3 regions of the Amycolatopsis heterodermiae genome follow, and region 2 is predicted to be linked to each of the others. Evidence: riboswitches for the same ligand, from Rfam matches in the RefSeq annotation. Region 2 holds a riboswitch; each other region holds the start of a gene.
What was found. Region 2 has a riboswitch for S-adenosylmethionine ahead of thrC (threonine synthase). Riboswitches for the same ligand answer to the same signal wherever they lie in the genome.
Positions count from the first base shown of each region.

Region 1: another riboswitch for S-adenosylmethionine. It lies ahead of VA596_RS04025 (methionine ABC transporter ATP-binding protein); the one in region 2 lies ahead of thrC (threonine synthase).
Region 3: another riboswitch for S-adenosylmethionine. It lies ahead of VA596_RS29120 (aminotransferase class V-fold PLP-dependent enzyme); the one in region 2 lies ahead of thrC (threonine synthase).

Region 1 covers NZ_JAYFSI010000001.1:835,548-837,740, reverse strand. The annotation lists gene rsmA (16S rRNA (adenine(1518)-N(6)/adenine(1519)-N(6))-dimethyltransferase RsmA) at 1-597, shown strand, start outside; SAM riboswitch class I at 735-825, shown strand; gene VA596_RS04025 (methionine ABC transporter ATP-binding protein) at 1,033-2,046, shown strand; gene VA596_RS04020 (DHA2 family efflux MFS transporter permease subunit) at 2,111-2,193, opposite strand, start outside.
Region 2 covers NZ_JAYFSI010000016.1:127,124-129,316, forward strand. The annotation lists gene holA (DNA polymerase III subunit delta) at 33-1,013, opposite strand; SAM riboswitch class I at 1,150-1,283, shown strand; gene thrC (threonine synthase) at 1,297-2,193, shown strand, end outside.
Region 3 covers NZ_JAYFSI010000007.1:292,191-294,383, forward strand. The annotation lists gene VA596_RS29120 (aminotransferase class V-fold PLP-dependent enzyme) at 1-1,026, opposite strand, end outside; SAM riboswitch class IV at 1,064-1,178, opposite strand; gene VA596_RS29125 (M23 family metallopeptidase) at 1,272-1,928, opposite strand; gene VA596_RS29130 (potassium/proton antiporter) at 2,096-2,193, opposite strand, start outside.

The sequences.
Region 1 (2,193 bases), on a different contig from region 2:
GCCGAACGCCTGCCGAAGACCGTCGCCGAGCGCGGGCCGGACGCCGCGGGGCGGCTGGACGTCGTCGAGGCCGACGCCATGCGCGTCGCGAAGGACGACCTGCCCGCCGCGCCCACCTCGCTCGTGGCCAACCTGCCCTACAACGTCGCCGTGCCGGTCGTGCTGCACCTGCTCGCGGAGCTGCCGTCCCTCCGGTCAGGCCTCGTGATGGTCCAGACCGAGGTCGCCGACCGGATGGCCGCGGGCCCGGGCAGCCGGATCTACGGCGTCCCGAGCGTCAAGCTCGCCTGGTACGGCCCGGCACGCAAGGTCGCCGCCGTGCCACGCTCGGTGTTCTGGCCGGTGCCGAACGTCGATTCGGCGCTCGTCGCCTTCGAACGCGGTGACGTGCCGGCGTCCGAGGACCGGGATCGGCTGTTCGGCCTCGTGGACGCCGCGTTCTCACAACGCAGGAAGACCCTCCGCGCCGCGCTCGCCGGCTGGGCGGGGTCGGCCGAGCGGGCCGGCGAACTGCTGGTCGCCGCCGGTATCGACCCGAAGACCCGCGGTGAGCAGCTGGACGTGCACGCCTTCGCCCGTCTCGCCGCCGTTCGCTGACGCGTCTGCACTGGTCGCCGTCTCGGCGCGTGAAAATACGCCCTCGCGAGTGCTGATCCCGCGATTCGGACACCTCCACTCGTGTGATCTGGCCCAACGGGCTTGCGTTCGCTCCTCGGGATCGGTTTTACTCAATACGTCCATCCCGAGCGACTGAGAGACCTGGCTCGCCGAAGTCGCAGCAACCACCCTCCGCAGGGCAGGTGCTACCGCCAGGACCGATGGAGGCCGTCCCGATGAAGAGGGTTGCTCGCCCGCTGCTGCTGACCAAACGCCGCGTAGTCGACGAGGGTCGCCGCTCCGTGACCGCATGTCGACGCTCCAACTGAGCTTGATCGACCCGTCACACCTCTTCTTCATGCACCGTCCATAGAGGACGGAAACTCGCTTGCGGCCGGACGCGTACAGCAACGCGCCCCGTTTTCTGGAGCCTTCGTGATCACCGTCGAAAACCTGTCCAAGTCCTTTGCCCTCAACGGAAATCCGGTCGTCGCGCTGCGCGACGTGAGCGTCGACGTCCAGGCCGGCTCACTGTTCGGCGTGGTCGGCCCGGCCGGGTCCGGCAAGTCCGTCCTCGCCCGGTGCATCGCGCTCCAGGAGCGGCCGGACCGCGGTGTCGTCCGGCTCGACGGCCTCAACACCGGCACCCTCGACGGCCGCCGGCTCCGCGAGATCCGCCGCCAGCTCGGGGTCGTCGGAACCAAGCCCGAGCTGATCGCCGAGCGCACCATCGCCGGCAACATCGCCTCCCCGCTGGAGCAGCTCGGGGTCGACGGCCCGCAGCGCCGCAGCAAGGTCGGCTCGCTGCTCGACCTCGTCGGCCTGACCCCGCGCGCCGCGCAGCGTCCGGGCGAGCTGACCGCCGGGCAGCTCCGCCGCGTCGCCGTCGCGAAGGCGCTGGCCGCGGCCCCCGCGGTGCTGCTCGCCGACGACCCGACCGCCGGGATCGACCCGGAGGAGGCCGGCGCGGTGCTGACCGTCCTCGACCGGGCGCGCGCCGAGCTGGGCGTCACCATCGTGGTCACGACGCCGGACGCGAGTGTCGTCCGCCGCGTCTGCGACGACGTCGCGGTGCTCGAAGACGGCACCGTCGTCGAGCGCGGCACCGTCCTCGACCTGGTCTCGAACCCGACGAGCCGCACCGCGCAGGCGCTGCTGCCCGCCATCGAGACGACCCGCTCGCAGGCGTCGCGCTACGACCGCTCGGTCGACGTCGTGCTGGTCGGCTTCGCGTCGGTCGGCGCGCTGCTGCCCGAGGCCGCGGGCCGCTTCGACGTCGAGTTCGCCACCATCGGCGGCGGCCTGACCCGGATCGGCGACACCCCGGTGGGCCGGTTCCGCCTGGGCGTCCGCGGTGAGCGGGCCGACGCGGCGCTGGCGTGGGTCGCCGAGCGCGGCGGCCACGTGACGCACACCGCGCGCGGCCCCCAGGGCGTCGCCGCAGCCTGACCCCGATTGTCCGTGAAGGCCACGTTGAGGGACTCAGAGTCCCTCAACGTGGCCTTCACGGCTTTCAGCGGCTGCCGCGCGGGAGCAGGAGAAGCGCGGCGAGGGCGGCGGCGCCGACGATGGCCGCCGCCCAAGCCGCGGCTGTTG
Region 2 (2,193 bases):
AGCCCCGGCTCCGGCCGGGGCTTTCTTCATGTTCAGCGATCGCCCTTGGCCGCCGCCACCTGCAGGACCGCGCGCTCCAGCGCGTAGCCCGGGTCCGCCGCGACGCCCTTGACCTCGGCGTTCAGCCGGGCGACCACCCGCATCGCCGTGGCGAGGCCGTCCTGGTTCCAGCCGCGGGACTGGCCCTGGGCCTTGCGGACCTTCCACGGCGGCATGCCCAGCTCCCCGGCCAGCTGGTTCGGGTTGCCGCGGCCCGCGCCGGAGACGCGGGCGATCGTGCGGACCGCGTCGGCCAGCGCGTCGGCGACCAGGACGTGCGGGACGCCGAGCTGCATCGCCCAGCGCAGCGACTCCAGCGCCGCCGAGCGGTCACCGCTCACCGCCTTCTCGGCCACCGCGAACCCGGTCACGTCGGCCCGGCCGCGGTGGTAGCGGTGGACGGCGTCGGCGTCCACGACGCCACCCGCGTCCGCTACGAGCTGCGTGGCCGCGGAAGACAGTTCCCGCAGGTCGGAGCCCACGGCGTCGATGAGCGCGGCGACCCCGGCCGGGTCGATCTTGCCGCCCGCCCGGCGCACCTCGTGGCGGACGAACTGCTCCCGCTCGGCGGGCTTGGTCAGCTTCGGGCACTCGGTCACCTCGGCGCCGGCCTTCTTGAGCACCGCCGGGAGCGTCTTGCCCGCCTTGCTGCGCCCGCCGCCGGTGTGCACGACGACGAGCACGACGCCGTCCGCCGGGTCCTTCAGGTACGACGCCACGGCGTCGGACAGCTCCTGCGAGATGTCCTGCGCCGACTCGAGGACGATCACCCGGCCCTCGCTGAACAGCGACGGGCTGACCAGTTCGGCCAGCTCAGGCGCTGTGAGATCGGACACCCGCGCCCGCGTCAGCTCGGCCGTCGCGTCCACCGCGCGGGCGGCGGCGAGCGTGTCACGGACGGCCCGCTCGATCAGCAGTTCTTCCTCACCCAGTACCAGGTGCAGCGGGGCCGGGGCGGTGGCTTGCGCGGTCACCCCGGAATCCTCTCACTTGCGCAATCGTGCGCCCGCTCCGGTGATGTCGAGCGGCCACCATGGCACGGCCCGAGGGCCATGTCGTACGGTGTCTTCGAGGCAGCGCTCGTTCCGGTGCGCGCCGAAAACTGAATACCGCTCATCCAGAGGGGCAGAGGGAACGGCCCGACGAAGCCCCGGCAACCGGCGTACAGCCTGTCATCCCGCGATCGCGGGGTAGCTGACGACCACGGTGCCAATTCCGGCCCGCTTCGGCGGGGCAGATGAGGAAAGGAACCTCGCGATGACCGCAACCCTCGGCACGACCTCCACCACCAAGACCCCGGATCTCGGCCCGGCCGTCGAACTGGTGTCGAAGGAAGAGGGCCACCGGCAGCCGCTCGCCCCCGAGTTCGTCTCCGCCGAAGACTTCTCGCCGCTCGAGGTCGCCTACGACTTCGGCCGCGTCCGCCGCGAAGACATCGAGGCCGGCCCCAAGAACATCTGGCGCTACAAGAAGCTCCTCCCGGTTCCGTCCAACGTCGAAGAGATCCCGAACACCGAGCCCGGCGCGACCCGGCTGATCCGCGCCGACCGCCTGGCCAAGGCGCTCGGCCTCAAGCGCGTGTGGGTCAAGGACGACACCGGCAACCCGACGCACTCGTTCAAGGACCGCGTCGTCGCCGTCGCGCTGGCCGCGGCCCGCGAGTTCGGCTTCGAGGTGCTCGCCTGTCCCTCGACCGGCAACCTGGCCAACGCCGTCGCCGCCGCCGCGGCCCGCGCGGGCTGGAAGTCGGTCGTGCTGATCCCGAAGACCCTCGAGCGCGCCAAGATCCTCACCACCGCGGTCTACGACGGCGACCTCATCGCCGTCGACGGCAACTACGACGACGTCAACCGCCTCGCCACCCAGCTGGCCGGCGAGCACCCGAGCTGGGCCTTCGTGAACGTCAACGTCCGCCCGTACTACTCCGAGGGTTCGAAGACGCTCGCCTTCGAGGTCGCCGAGCAGCTCGGCTGGCGGATCCCGCCGCAGATCGTCGTGCCGATCGCCTCCGGTTCGCAGCTCACCAAGGTGGACAAGGGTTTCCGCGAGCTGGGCCAGCTCGGCCTCGTGGACGCCAGCCCGTACAAGGTGTTCGGCGCCCAGGCCACCGGCTGCTCGCCGGTGTCGGCCGCGTTCCGCGCCGGCCACGACGTC
Region 3 (2,193 bases), on a different contig from region 2:
CGTGCCGACGCGGTCGACCGGCGCGTCGAACAGCCGCAGCTCGGCGCAGCCCGGGATGCTTTCGAGCCCCTTGCGCAGCCGGGTGAGCAGGGCCTGCTCGTGCGCTTCGACGGCGTCCCAGTTCCGGCTGAGGGTTTCGCACGCGACGCCGAGCGCGTACACGCCGACGGTGTTGGGGGAACCGGCTTCGTGACGCTCGGGGCCGGTGTTCCAGACGACGGCGTCCTCGGTGACGAGCTTGGTCGCGCCGCCGCCGGCGAGGTACGGCCGGGCGGCGCGCAGCCAGTCGGCGCGGCCGATCAGCGCGCCGGCGCCGAAGGGCGCGTACAGCTTGTGGCCGGACAGCGCGACGTAGTCGACGTCCAGCTCCTTGATCGAGACGCGGCGGTGCGGCGCGAGCTGCGCGGCGTCGAGGGCGATCCGGGCGCCGTGCTTCCGGGCCACCGCCGCGATTTCCGCCACCGGGAGCAGCTCGCCGGTCACGTTGGACGCGCCCGTGACGACGAACAGCCGGGGCCCCTGCGGGGATTCCGCGAGGGCTTCGTCCACAGCGGACACTGCGGCGAGCCGGGTGCGCGGGGTCGGGATCCGGCGGACGTTCGGGCCCCGCCACGGAAGCAGCGCGGCGTGGTGCTCGGTGTCGAACACGACCACCGAGGTGCGCGGCGGGAGGCTGCGGGCGAGCAGGTTGAAGGAATCGGTGGTGTTGCGGGTGAACACGACCGTGTCGGTCTTCCGCGCGCCGACGAACCGGCGCAGGGTGTCGCGGGTGCGCTCGTAGAGCTTGGTGGAGACCTGGGACGCGAAGCCCGCGCCGCGGTGGACGCTGGCGTACCAGGGCAGGAACTCGTCGACGGCCGAGCGCACGGCGTCGAGACACGGCGCGCTCGCGGCGTGGTCGAGGTTGGCGTAGCCGATGTCGCCGCCGGTGACGAGCGGGACCCGCAGCGAGGCACCCGCGACCGTCGGAACAGCCTGCGGCGCAAGGGTTTCGGGTGTGCTGGTGCGGTCGATGGCGAGAGTCATCGGTGCCTCCTCGGCGATCCGGGGGACCCCGGCGAGGGGCCCGCGCTTGCCGGTCGCACGGCGCGACCGACCCGGTCCTCACCCGGGGCACCCCACCGCGGAAGGAGGGTTGCCGGCCAGCAAGCCGGGGCTTGACGCTGGCACTCATGACCTGACACAGAAGGTAACCGAGAATCGGCGCGGCGGCCAGACCCCTCCTCACATTTTGAGACGCCGCCCACAAGTCCAGCAGGATCCGAGAAGGGTCAGAGCTTCGCGCGAAAGTGGCCCGGCAGCTGCGTCACCATGCGGTCGGCGAGGTGCGTCGCGGTGCCGGTGTACTGGTCCGCGCCCGCCGTGAAAAGCCAGCCGCCCAACGTCTTCCCGTCGATCGGCTCGCCGTGCGCCACCGCGACCGTCGTCGAAAGCTGGCTGTAGGCGAGGCCGCTCCAGTTCGCGGCGGGCTCGTCGGGCAGCGTCCAGAGCGTGAAGTGCACGTGGGCGCCGGTGCTGCTGCCGCCACACGGGAGGGCGTTGCCGGTCGACCCGAGCACGTCGCCGGCCTCGACCTGCTCACCGTCGGTGACCTTGATGCCCTCCATGTGGTAGTACCCGGTGCGCCAGCCGCCGGCGTGGTCGATGGCCACCCAGTCGCCGCCCGCGCAGTGCTGCAGGTGGACCGTCCCGGCCAGCGGCGCCCGCACGGTCTTGTCGGCCGGGCTGAGGTCGAGGGCGTTCTTCACGCCGGTACTGCCGTCGTCGGAGTGGATGCCGGCCGAGTACACCTGCTGCCCCGCCTTGAACGGCAGCGCCAGCACCGGGAACGGTCCCGCTTCGGCGGCCGCGTCCGGGACGGCGGCAAGCCCGAGCCCCAGGACCGCTGCCGCGACCAGGCCGGCTGCGCGCACGTGAAGTTTCCTCACCCTGCGTACTCCTTTGGCTTAATGCTCACCCATTCGAGCTAACAAATGGAGCGCAGAGTAAGCCAAAAGGAGGAACGCGGGGAAGATCTTGGTGCGGGTTGTTCACCCTCGCGGGAAAAGATCACCAGGTAGGCGGGAAGATCGGACAAGCACTGGACAACGGGTGGTCAGAGGCCCGACTCGCCGCGCCAGCGGGCCAGGCGTCCCGCGCGGTCCACCGCGCGCAGCCTGCGCTCCACGTCGTCGCGGACCGTGGCTGTCGTGA